3 regions of the Afipia sp. GW822-FHT03D08 genome follow, and region 2 is predicted to be linked to each of the others. Evidence: predicted binding sites of a transcription regulator. Region 2 holds the regulator's gene; each other region holds the start of a gene.
What was found. Region 2 encodes LexA, which represses DNA repair genes until DNA is damaged. Its sites were predicted from a motif close to TGTTCNNNNTGTGTTCNG; they were not measured.
Positions count from the first base shown of each region.

Region 1: a site for LexA is predicted at 1,882-1,899, ahead of recA (recombinase RecA). Genes of this name have one in related genera too.
Region 3: a site for LexA is predicted at 1,791-1,808, ahead of AC1RM7_RS01175 (2'-5' RNA ligase family protein). Genes of this name have one in related genera too.

Region 1 covers NZ_JBXANK010000001.1:1,384,790-1,389,032, forward strand. The annotation lists gene gcvP (aminomethyl-transferring glycine dehydrogenase) at 1-302, shown strand, start outside; gene recA (recombinase RecA) at 682-1,770, opposite strand; gene AC1RM7_RS06895 (zinc ribbon domain-containing protein) at 2,320-2,496, shown strand; gene AC1RM7_RS06900 (hypothetical protein) at 2,876-3,046, shown strand; gene AC1RM7_RS06905 (hypothetical protein) at 3,308-3,478, shown strand; gene AC1RM7_RS06910 (hypothetical protein) at 3,880-4,065, shown strand; gene AC1RM7_RS06915 (hypothetical protein) at 4,080-4,243, opposite strand, start outside.
Region 2 covers NZ_JBXANK010000001.1:765,968-770,210, forward strand. The annotation lists gene moaC (cyclic pyranopterin monophosphate synthase MoaC) at 1-302, shown strand, start outside; gene AC1RM7_RS03670 (molybdopterin molybdotransferase MoeA) at 313-1,521, shown strand; gene lexA (transcriptional repressor LexA) at 1,734-2,441, shown strand; gene AC1RM7_RS03680 (ComEC/Rec2 family competence protein) at 2,547-4,243, opposite strand, start outside.
Region 3 covers NZ_JBXANK010000001.1:255,024-259,266, reverse strand. The annotation lists gene AC1RM7_RS01185 (dicarboxylate/amino acid:cation symporter) at 1-624, opposite strand, end outside; gene AC1RM7_RS01180 (ArsC family reductase) at 795-1,142, opposite strand; gene AC1RM7_RS01175 (2'-5' RNA ligase family protein) at 1,173-1,769, opposite strand; gene AC1RM7_RS01170 (ArsR/SmtB family transcription factor) at 1,906-2,244, shown strand; gene AC1RM7_RS01165 (SRPBCC family protein) at 2,241-2,726, shown strand; gene ilvD (dihydroxy-acid dehydratase) at 2,798-4,243, opposite strand, start outside.

The sequences.
Region 1 (4,243 bases), 620 kb from region 2:
AGGCGGAACTGGACCGCTTCTGCGACGCCATGATCGCGATCCGCCGCGAGATCGCCGACGTCGAGGCCGGACGATGGCCTATCGAGGCCTCGCCGCTGCGTCATGCGCCGCACACCGTGCACGACATCGCCGAGGATCACTGGCAGCGGCCGTATACGCGCGCGGAAGGCTGCTTCCCGGCCGGCACCTCGCGCAGCGACAAGTACTGGTCGCCCGTGGGGCGCATCGACAACGTTCATGGCGACCGCAATCTGGTCTGCTCATGCCCGCCGGTCGCAGATTACGCGCAGGCGGCGGAGTAGTCGCACGCGCGATTTCTAAACCGGTCATCACCGCGAAAGCGGGGATCCACCTTCCTCTTTCTCATTTGAAGAGAACGACGCATCCACCCCACATCCCACGGCATCGATAGCTCAGGGAGTATGGGTCCCCGCTTTCGCGGAGACGACGCGGAGAGAGAACAGCCGCGCTCATAGCTCAAAAACAAATCGGGCGCTGGGGATGTCGGCAACTCAACATCCACAACGCCCGTTTGCTTCCGAAGGTGCGATGGATGCCCGAAAAGGATTCCCGTCTTTTCGGATCGCACCGGCCGGGCCCTGAAGCCCGGTCGAAAATGAACTCTTTTTAGTTGTCGCGTTTTCTTAACGCGAACCGGCTCCCACTTCGCCTGAAAACGCTTTATTCGTCCTGCGGCTCCTCGCCGTCGGCATCGCGCTCGGGCGAGCCTGCCAGAATCTGCTCGGCGATCAGGCCGGAGTTCTGCCGGATCGAAGCCTCGATCTTGGCGGTGATCTCGGGGTTCGCCTTGAGGAACGCCTTGGAATTCTCGCGGCCCTGCCCGAGGCGCTGGCTGTCGTAGGAGAACCAGGCGCCGGACTTCTCGACGATGCCGGCCTTGACGCCGAGGTCGAGGATTTCGCCCATCTTCGAGACGCCCTCGCCGTACATGATGTCGAATTCGACCTGCTTGAACGGCGGCGCCAGCTTGTTCTTCACCACCTTGACCCGGGTCGAGTTGCCGACGACTTCGTCGCGCTCCTTGATCTGGCCGATGCGGCGGATATCGAGGCGCACCGAGGCGTAGAACTTCAGCGCATTGCCGCCGGTGGTGGTTTCCGGCGAGCCGTACATCACACCGATCTTCATGCGGATCTGGTTGATGAAGATCACCATGGTATGGGACTTGTTGATCGAGGCGGTCAGCTTGCGCAGCGCCTGGCTCATCAGTCGCGCCTGCAATCCCGGCAGCGCGTCGCCCATCTCACCCTCGAGTTCGGCGCGCGGCACCAGCGCCGCCACCGAGTCCACGATCAGCACATCGACCGCGCCCGAGCGCACCAGCGTGTCGGCGATTTCCAGCGCCTGCTCGCCGTGGTCCGGCTGCGAAATCAGGAGTTCATCGACATTGACCCCGAGCTTGCGGGCATAGACCGGATCGAGCGCGTGTTCGGCGTCGATGAAGGCGCAGATGCCGCCCTTCTTCTGGGCTTCTGCTACCGTATGCAGCGCGAGCGTAGTCTTGCCGGAGGATTCCGGCCCGTAGATCTCGACCACCCGCCCCTTCGGCAGACCGCCGACGCCGAGTGCGATATCCAGCCCAAGCGAGCCCGACGGAATGACCTCAATGTCCATGGAGCGGTCGTTCTTGCCGAGCTTCATCACGGAGCCCTTGCCGAACTGGCGCTCGATCTGGGAGAGCGCGGCCGACAGGGCCTTGGTCTTGTCCATGGACGATCCTTCAACGATACGCAGGGCGGCGGGGGCCATCTGATGCTCCTCTTATGTATGGGATTCGCCTGCCGGACAAACGGCTTCCCAGGGTCGGCGGACCGGAATCGGTGGTGATCCGATGGAAAAGAATGTACCCTTTTTGTTCCAAGTTCGCAATATGTTCTTTTCAGGGGCCGGGTACTGGCCTGTTTTAACCCCTGGTGGCCTGTTTTGATTATGGAAGCGGCCTCTAAAGAAACGATGTTCGCTATACGAACTTGGTTCCGTGACAGCCGCCTTCAGGCTGCCGGTAGGACCACATGAAATGGCAGGCCTAACAAAAGCTACGATCCGTCCCTCATGCCTGGACCAATTTAATCGCAAGCCAAAGGCGCGACCTTTGCCCGACACATGGATCGACAGCTTTATTCGTCGCCTGACACGGATTTTGAAAAGCATACAAACGACTGGGTGAGCAGGAGCCGATCCAACAATTCCCCCGCTTCCCGGCGCCGGGTTTTCCGGGCGTAGCCTCATCCAAAGATTGGACTCGATTCTCATCCAGCGCAGGAACTAGGATGGATCTCCCCTGGCAGGGTGATCGCAATGCCCGTGAAGGAGCACATCTGTCCCAAGTGCGGGAAGCCTTTGAAGTTGATGCTGCCGCCCGGTGGCGAAGGCCCGCGCACCTACCAGTGCATCCATTGCGATCGGCCAGACCCGATCAAATCGCCGCAGTTGAAGAAGCTGATTAAAGGGCTTTTGCACGAGCCCAAGAAGTAAGGCCCCTGGCTGGTCCAAAAAGCCGCCGCCTCCCGTCAAGGAAGCGGCGGCCAAGTCTGGGAGGAACGCCCGACAAGGGCACCCCAGCGGTATGAGCGCCGCTGAGGTTCAGGACGGCTCGCGTGAGCCGGCGTCTTCAAACCACGAATTGACGGCCGGGTCTGTGAAGATGGTCACAGTCCGCAACGTCGGCGATCAGGCCCGGGCGCCGAGCGTTGCAGACCCCCTCGCCGAGCCCGCTCTCCGCCGTTCCGTTGCTTCGCCGTTCAAGGTTTTTTGCAAGGCGCCGCAGGGCTGTAACCCGAAGTGATGAATGGAGCCGAACTTTTGCCACGGCTATGCTTTCTCCTGTGACAGTTTCTTGACAGGAGTGCCGACCATGAACCCGACCCAGATCGCTAAATCGGCGCACGACCAGTTCATGCAGGTGGTCCATCAAGAGCTGGAGGCGTTTGAAAAACGCGAGAAGGAGTTTCTGGCCAGGGAACGCCAGGAGCGCGCCGAAGAACTAAAACTTGCACAGCAGCAGGAAGCCGAGCGCCTTCACTAGATCCGCTGCGCGGGCATCAACATACGGCGGCTCAGGCGGTCTCTTTGTTAAAATCTTCTTCAACTCGCGCTTTGCGCGCCGCCGAGTTTTGAAAATCGCCTTGGCCTACTTCCAATGAGGTAGACGTGTTCTGATCTTTCCGATGCGATTTCTGATGCAGCGAAAAACAGAACCCGCTAGGCTTGTCTCATCACCGTCCGACTGTGGCATCACCGGTGACTGAGAGTTTTGCGCTCCCGCCTCGTCCACGCGGAGCTACCCATGAACTCGTTCGATCCTTCAATGTGTCCCGTCTGCGGGCAACGGATGACCTTGGTCTTCACGAACAGGCACAAACAGTACGTGTGCGACACCTGCGACGGCTTTGATCCGTTCAAATCGCCGAAGTGGGACCGGCTCGTGCACGCGGTGCGGCCGCCCGAGGGGAAGTAAGATTTCCGCATCACGCCTCAGGCGCCGGAACCATCGGCAGCGTCCGTCTTGGATGTCCCCGCTGGGTCGGACGGCTCGGCGTCCGTCTCGAGCAACCGGACCAGGTCTGCCATGCTGGTCGAATCCTGCGCCGGGGACGGAGTCTCCTCCCCCGCGGGCCATAGCCATCTCTGGATGAGCCGGATCAGGCTGAACATTCGTCCCCCGCTCGTCATATCTCAGCAAGACAAATGAGCCGCGGCTTTCGTTCCACCGCGATGCAAAAAATATGTCGCGGCCGGCCATCCTCGCCAAGGGATCATTTCGGCCAACCGCCGGTTGAACCGGTTTACGGAAACCGGCGGCTGCTTCGATAAGGCTGCCGCCATGGCTCACCCCTGACGAACAGGAGAGCGCCATCCATGGCCCGGACCAATTCAATCTCGATCGAAGAAAAGTGGCAAAAGATCGCGGACGACACGCGAAACCAGGCGAGCAAGATGCCGCCCTGCCAGAAGCGCGATGAGCTTTTGAAGAAGGCCAGTCAGCTCGACATCGCCGTCAACCTGAACAACTGGCTGTCAGCAGATCCGAAACCTCTGAAATAGCCACCAGCGCGGCATCACTTCGTGGCGGTCGATTTCGATTTTGCCGGCTTGGCCGCAGGCTCGCTGCGGACCGAGGCCCATGGGTCGTTGCTCGCCTTGGCGTCCGGGATCTTGGAACGGGCGGCCTTGGCCGCATCCTCATTGGCCTTGTTCCGCGCCTTTTCTTCCTCGGTGAGTT
Region 2 (4,243 bases):
TCGCGGGCATCATGGCGGCGAAGCGGACCTCCGACCTCATTCCGCTCTGTCATCCGCTGGCTCTCTCAAAGGTCACGCTCGACATTACGCCCGACACCAAGCTGCCGGGTTGCCGCGTGCGTGCCACGGTGAAAGTGAAAGGCCCGACCGGCGTCGAGATGGAAGCGCTGACCGCCGTGTCGGTGGCCTGCCTCACCATCTACGACATGGTGAAGGCCGTGGAGCGCGGCATCCAGATCGAAGCCATCCGTCTGGTCGAGAAAAAGGGCGGCAAGTCCGGCCACTATCTGGCGGACTATTGAGGATCGCACCATGGCGCTGATGCCGGTCGCCGAGGCCTATGCCGCCGTTCTCAAGGACGCCGCTGCGTTGCCCGAAGAGACGGTTGCGCTCCAAGATGCGTTTCATCGCACGCTGTCCCGCGACGTCGCAGCGCTCCGCACCCAGCCTCCCGTCGCGCTGTCGGCGATGGACGGATACGCGGTGCGCGCCGCAGATGCCCTGCCGGGCGCACGGCTGAAGGTGATCGGCGAAGTCGCGGCCGGACGGCCCTTTAATCAGAGCATCGGCGCCGGACAGGCTGCGCGCATCTTTACCGGCGGCGTTGTTCCCGGCGGCGTGGACGCGGTGGTCATTCAGGAAGACGCCGCGCGTGACGGTGAGTTTGTCGTCGTCAACGAAGCTATTACCGCAGGAAAAAACATCCGTCCCGCCGGTATCGATTTCCACGAGGGCGACGTGCTGCTGCCGCGCGGCTCTCTGCTCAACGACCGCGCCCTCGCGCTGGCGGCCGGCATGAACCATCCGCGGTTGCCGGTGCACCGCCGTCCCAAGGTGGCGATCCTCGCGACCGGCGACGAACTGGTGCCTCCCGGCACGACACCCGGCCCCGGTCAGATCGTCTACAGCAATGTCTTCGCGCTGGCTGCACTCGCGCGCAGCGAAGGCGCGGACGTGATCGAACTCGGCATCGCGCGCGACACACTCGAAGAGACCTCCGGCGGCATCCGGCGCGCGCGCGATCTCGGAGCAGACGTTCTTGTCACCACCGGCGGCGCATCGGTCGGCGATCACGATCTGGTTCAGGCCGCGCTGACAACCGAAGGCTTCGACATGGCCTTCTGGAAGATCGCGCTGCGGCCCGGCAAGCCGATGATGAACGGAAGGCTCGGAGCAATGCGCGTGCTCGGCCTGCCCGGGAACCCCGTGTCGTCCTACGTCTGCGCCTTCCTGTTTCTGGTACCGCTGATCCGTTCGCTCTCCGGGCGAACCACGATCGATCATCCACTCGAGCAAGCCAGGCTTGGGCGCGAGCTGCCCGCCAACGACAAGCGGCAAGACTACCTGCGGGCGCGCGTCACAGCCGGCAGCGACGGTGTGCCCGTCGCTACGTCGGTGGGCGCGCAAGACAGTTCGCTGGTGGCAAAACTGGTCGAAGCGAATGCGCTGATCATCCGTCCGCCATTCGCGCCCGCGGCCCCCGCCGGCTCGCCCTGCACGATCCTGCGGCTGCCGGACTGACAATCCCGATCACACGGGCCCCGTCGTTGACGTGAAATTAAGGGGTTGCGGAACACATATGGAACAGATAGTGTTCGTTCATGATTTGTTTCGAGTGACTCGCTACTCCTGAGTGTCCCTTTCCATTTGTTCTCAGTGGGGATCCAGAGAGGCGCGGCTTCGGATCAGAACGCGGGAATTCTTGAGATCCTTGGGATCGGGGACCAATTCAGATGCTGACACGCAAACAATACGAGCTTCTGCGCTTCATCAACGAGCGGCTCAAGGAAGCTGGTGTTCCGCCCTCCTTCGACGAAATGAAGGACGCGCTGGACCTGCGGTCCAAGTCCGGCATCCACCGGCTCATTACCGCCCTTGAGGAGCGCGGCTTCATCCGCAGGCTCGCCAACCGGGCCCGCGCCATCGAGGTCATCAAGCTTCCCGAAACGAGTGCCAGCCCCGGCGGCGCCCGCCGCGGCTTCACGCCAAGCGTCATCGAAGGCAACCTCGGCAAGGTCCGGTCGGCTCCGTCCGTCGGTCCTGATGAGGATGCCAGCTTCCCGGTTGTCGTGCCGGTCATGGGTCGGATCGCAGCAGGTACGCCGATCGAGGCATTGCAGACCCGCAGCCACACCATCAGCGTGCCGCCCGACATGCTCGGCTCCGGCGAACACTACGCGCTCGAAGTGCGCGGCGATTCCATGATGGAAGCCGGCATTCTCGACGGCGACACCGTGCTGATCCAGCGCAACGAGACCGCCGACACCGGCGACATCGTGGTGGCGCTGATCGACGAGGAAGAAGCCACCCTGAAGCGCTTCCGCCGCCGCGGCGCGTCCATCGCGCTGGAGCCGGCCAATGCGGCTTATGAAGTCCGCATCCTGCCGCCCAACCGCGTGCGGATTCAGGGCAAACTGATCGGTCTCGTCCGCAAGTACTGAGACTTTCGGTTTCCCTGTCATTCCAGGGCGCGAGCTTTTGCGAGCGAACCCGGATCCAGAAACTTGCCCGTTAAATTTGCTGGGCCGTCCGTAATGACGGCTGGATCAATCGTCCGGCTGGAGATCGCTCTCCGCCGGCGTCGCATCGACAGGCTGTGCGGGACGGTTTGACCGGGCAGCGGGTGTTTCGATGTCATCATCGGCATTTGCCGGTGACCACGGACGGTCGACGCCGCGCGGCTTATTGGCCGTGATCGCGTAACCGTCTGCGGTTTTGCGCAGGGCGAGTGTGCCGCGCCTGCGCAGCATTTCCTGATCCAGCACCATGGCCGCACAATCGGCGGGCGGCTGACGCAGTGTCACGATCACCGCGGCCCGCGCGCAATCATCCGCGAACGCGGCGGGCTTCAGCGTCAGCGCTACGGTCGAGCCGTCCGCAGCCTGCACCACGCATCCAGATGGGTCGCACGAGACACCGTCGGTCAGCGACGCGTCGGTTGCCTTGCGCATGTCGGCGTCGGCTGCGAGCCATTCGCGTGACAGGAAAGCATCCTTTCCAGTGCGCATCAGGCGCAGCCTGCCGTCCTTCCCGCGCACCGCGACCGAGGTGCCGTCTCCCGCAACAAGGATGTCCGGCTGCGGCGTGGTCAGCGCCCAGACCGTTGCGAATGCAATGAGCCCTGCTCCCGTCCATCGCAATGGCGTCCGCAACAAACCGAGCGCGATAATGCCTGCGCTCATCAGCGCCAGCGGCCCGGCGCCGAATGACGCGATCTGGCCGATCGCGCCGGGAAGCGCCGCCACCCATTGCGACACCGCCACCATCCATCCGATGCCGACATCCATCAGCCGCCAGAACACGCCGTCGAAACCGAACGGCATCGCAAGCAACCCGAGCAGCCCTGCGGGCATCACCAGTATCGAGACCACCGGCATCGCCGCGAGATTGGCCAGCACGCCGTAATGCGTCACGCGATGAAAATGAAACGCCGCGTAGGGCATGGTCGCGAACCCGGCCACCAGCGACGCCAGCGCCAGCATGGTGATTTCGCGTCCACCCCAGAGCGCCGCGCGTGCCACCTGCGAATTGTCGGGCGAGGCAAACAGGTTCGGCATGCCGATCTGGATCAGCGCCACGAGGCCAAGCGTCGCCGCGAACGACATCTGAAAACTTGGGTGGACCAGCGCTTCCGGCGCGATCGCGAGCACGATCATCGCCGCCACCGCCAGCGTGCGGAACGTGATTGCGCGCCGGTCGACCATCACCGCGATCAGCACCACCGCCGTCATGAAGAACGAACGCTGCGTGGCGACCTCAGCCCCAGACAGCAGCAGATAGAAAGCGGCGGCGATCAGCGCCGCGGCGGCGGACCATTTCTTGATCGGAAATGTCACGGTGAGCGCGGGAAACAGCGCGAGCAGCGCGCGCACGGCAAAGAACACCACGCCCGCCACCACCGCCATGTGATAGCCCGAGATCGACAGCACATGGCCGAGCCCTGAAATGAACATCGCGTCGTTGACCGGTGCGGAAATCGCATCGCGCCGGCCGGTGAGCAGTGCCGTGGCGATGGCGCGGTTATCGCCGGAGACGACACTGCGAATGCGCGCGTCGATGGCGTCGCGCATCCCCTGCATCGTGGCGGCATAGCGCAGATATGCGCCGCCGCTGCGTGGGGCATCAACCGTCTTGATCGCGCCCATGACGAAGCCCGACGCGCCGATGCCCTGAAAGTACATGTCGCGGCCGAAGTCGTAACTCCCCGGACGCAGCGGCGAGAGCGGTGGCAGCAATCGCGCCT
Region 3 (4,243 bases), 510 kb from region 2:
CGCCGCGCGGACGATGATGCGGATGACGCCAAAGAAGACTTTCGCAGCCATATCGATGGCATTGGCGATGGGCTCGCCTGCAGGCCCCATAAAGGCAATCGCGAAGCCCGACAGAATCGAAACCAGCAAAACCTGCAGCAGGTCGCCGTTTGCCAGAGCGCCGATGAAGCTGTTCGGAATGATCGCCATCAGGTGCGCGACGATGCCGTCTTCGCTTGCCTTGTGGACGTACGTGGCGACCGCTTTCGGATCGAGCGTCGCCGGATCGATGTTGAAGCCGCTGCCCGGCTGGATGATTTCGCCAACGAGCAGTCCGACGGCCAATGCAATCGTCGAGACGACCTCGAAATACAGCAGCGCCTTGAGGCCCACGCGGCCGACGCGCTTGAGGTCACCCATCGAGGAGATGCCGTGCACCACCGTGCAGAAAATCACGGGCGCGATCATCATCTTGATCAGCGAAATAAAGCCGTCGCCGAGCGGCTTCAGCGCCTTTCCGGTGCCCGGATAAAAATGTCCCACCAGAACACCGAGTGCGATGGCGATCAGCACCTGGACATAGAGAATGGAATACCAGGGCGATTTTGTTGAGGCCGGTACTGATGGCGCGGCGGTGACTGTCATCGGAGAGATCCTGAGGGAGGGAAGCAAACGGTAAAATGGCACGTCCGGCGAACGTGCGCCAGAACGACGCACCCCTCAAGGAAAATTCGCGGATCAACGATATTTTATGGGCTATTCGCGCCAAGCATGGGTCAAAGCCTTGACCACATCGGTGCCGGCTGCGCGCGGGCCTACTCGACCGCCGCCGCGTAGCTCTCCGGCTTGAAGCCGACCAGCAGCTTGCCGCCAACATCAAGAACAGGACGCTTGATCATGGACGGCTGGGCGAGCATCAGCGCCATCGCTTTCTTCTCGGTCAGATTGGTCTTCTCGGCGTCTGGAAGTTTACGGAACGTGGTGCCGGCCCGGTTCAATAAGGTTTCCCAGCCGACGGCCTTGCTCCAGCGTGCAAGGCGGTCCTTGTCGATGCCTGCCGTCTTGTAATCATGAAAGGTGTAGTCGACGCCGTGCTCGTCCAGCCACGCGCGGGCTTTCTTCATCGTGTCGCAGTTCTTGATGCCGTAGATGGTGATGGGCAAGCTCAATCCCTCGCATTTCTGAAACAGGATTTAGCGCTGTAGCGGCCAGCGCGCGAGATGATTGTGCACTCCCTGGCCGATAAGGCTGTGCACGAAAACGAAATCAGTCACGGTCCAGCCGAGCGATTCAATCGGGTGCTCGTCCACCAGCCGCCTGTCGTAAAGCAGTGTCATGTGCGGCGTGAAATGCTGTCTGACCCGCCGACCTAGTCCGGCCCTTGTCATCGCTTCGCCAACGGCGCGGTGAAACATCGTCATCGCGGCAATGTCCCTGCCCGCACGCAACACAAAGGGCCGCGTCTTTCTTTTGCTGGTGAAACTCCCGATGCGATCGAAACTGATCTCGAACGGCGGCAGTGAAACCCCTGGTGCCGCCATGCAAACCGCCTCGACGAGATTCTGAGGCAATCCGTTGTACGCGCCGAGATAATGCAGCGTGACATGAAGCCTGCACGGTGAAAGCGGCTCGCCCTGCAGTCCATGGCTGTGGCGAAGCCGCTGAATCAGATCGCCGATGCGGTCGGCCATCGCAGCCGGAGGCACAACGGCCAGGAACAGGCCGTCCGTTGGCTCAGGCAGCGTGGGTAGTTTTGGTTCAAACCCTTGAAAAACAAACTGTTCGGGCATGATCTGAACCTCTTTACGCAAAAGAACAAAAAATGAACATTCTTGCAGGCAATCCAAAGATGCAAGCGGAATTTCCCCGCTTGACGACCGGGTCGTCCAATCATATTTAAGTATCTACTTAAATACAGATTGAACCATGCCAGCAAACGCCCTCGACATGACCTTCAAGGCGCTCGCCGATCCGACGCGGCGCGCGATCCTTGCTCGCCTCGCGCTGGGCGAAACCTCCGTGCAGGAACTGGCAAAGCCGTTCGCCATGAGCCTCCCCGCCGTCTCCCAGCATCTGAAGGTTCTGGAAACCGCCGGCCTCGTCACACGCGGACGGGCGGCGCAATGGCGGCCATGCCGCCTTGAGCCAAAGGCGCTGAAGGAAGCGACCGAATGGCTCGATCAATACCGGCAGTTCTGGGAGCAGAGCTTCGGCAAGCTCGATCTGTATTTGAAAGACATCCAGGCAAAGGAAACAGATACATGACGGCAACGACTCTCAAGGTCAGGGCGAGCTCACCGGCAGATCAGCCCACCATCACCATGGAACGCGAATTCGATGCTCCGCCGGACGTGCTGTTCCGCGCTTTCACCGAGGCCGAAGCGTTGAAAACATGGTACGGCCCCAACGGCTTCACCATCACGGTGCTCGCGATGGATTTTCGCGTCGGCGGCCTCTTCCGGTTCACGATGCACGGTCCGGACGGCACGGATTATCCGAACCGCATCGAGTATCGCGACATCAAGCCGGGAGAGCGCCTCGACTATCGCCACGGTTCGGACATCGACAACGATCCGAACGCATTCGAAGTCACGACCACCTTCAAGGCCCTTGGCCCAAAGCGTACGCTGCTGACCAGGACGTCAGTCTTCCCGTCCATCGAGGCGCGCAACGCCGTCATGAAGTTCGGTGCGGTCGAACTCGGCATGCAGACGCTGGAGAAGCTGGCTGCGTATGTGAAGAAATAATCTGACATACACGGCAGAACGCCGCCGCCTTATGACAGGCAGCGGCGCTCGAAGAACTTCTCAGATGCGAATTACTTCTCGACCTGAGACACATCGCGAACGGCGCCGCGCGAAGCGTTGGTCGTCAGCGCCGCATAAGCGCGCAGCGCAGGCGACACCACACGGTTGCGGTCGACCGGCTTCCAGGCAGCATTGCCCTTGGCTTCCATCGCTGCACGCCGCGCCGCCAGCACGGCATCGTCGAGTTCGACGCTGATAATGCGATTCGGAATATCGATCAGGATCGGATCGCCGGTCTCGACCAGTCCGATCAATCCGCCTTCCGCCGCTTCCGGCGAGACGTGGCCGATCGACAGACCGGAGCTTCCGCCCGAGAACCGGCCATCAGTCACCAGCGCGCAAACCTTACCGAGGCCCTTCGACTTCAGGTAGCTGGTCGGATAGAGCATTTCCTGCATGCCGGGGCCGCCCTTCGGTCCCTCATAGCGCACCACAACGACTTCACCCGGCTTCACCCTGTTGCCGAGGATGCCGGACACCGCATCGTCCTGGCTTTCGAAGACATGCGCCGTGCCGCGGAAGGTGAGGATCGATTCATCGACGCCTGCGGTTTTCACGATGCAGCCTTCCGGCGCGATGTTGCCGAACAGCACCGCAAGCCCGCCGTCCTTCGAGAACGGATGTTCGGCCGAACGGATCACGCCCTTCTCGCGATCGGTATCGAGTTCGTCCCAGCGCGCGGACTGGCTGAAAGCCACCTGCGTCGGCACGCCGCCGGGCGCGGCGCGGAAGAAGTTGCGGACGGACTCGCTGTTGGTGCGGCCGATGTCCCAGCGGTTGAGCGCGTCGGCCATGGTCGGCGCGTGGACGGTCGGCAGGCTGGTATCGATCAGGTTGGCGCGTTCGAGTTCGCCGAGAATGGCCATCACGCCGCCGGCGCGATGCACGTCTTCCATGTGAACGTCGTTCTTTGCAGGCGCGACCTTGCAGAGGCACGGCACGCGACGCGACAGCCGGTCGATGTCGGCGATGGTGAAATCCACCTCGCCTTCCTGTGCCGCAGCCAGAAGGTGCAGCACGGTGTTGGTCGAACCGCCCATCGCGATGTCGAGGCTCATGGCATTCTCGAACGCGGCGAAGTTGGCGATGTTACGCGGCAGCGCGCTCGCGTCATCCTGCTCGTACCAGCGGCGCGCGAGATCGACGATCACATGGCCCGCCTCCCGGAACAGCCGCTCGCGGTCGGCATGCGTCGCCAGCACCGAACCGTTGCCCGGCAGCGAGAGACCCAGGGCCTCGGTCAGACAGTTCATCGAGTTCGCCGTGAACATGCCCGAGCATGAGCCGCAGGTCGGACACGCCGAACGCTCGACCGCGGCAACTTCCGCGTCGGTGTAGCTGTCATCAGCGGCGACGATCATCGCATCGATCAGATCGACCGAGCGCTTGGTGCCTTTCACGACAACCTTGCCCGCTTCCATCGGACCGCCCGAAACAAAGACGGTCGGGATGTTGAG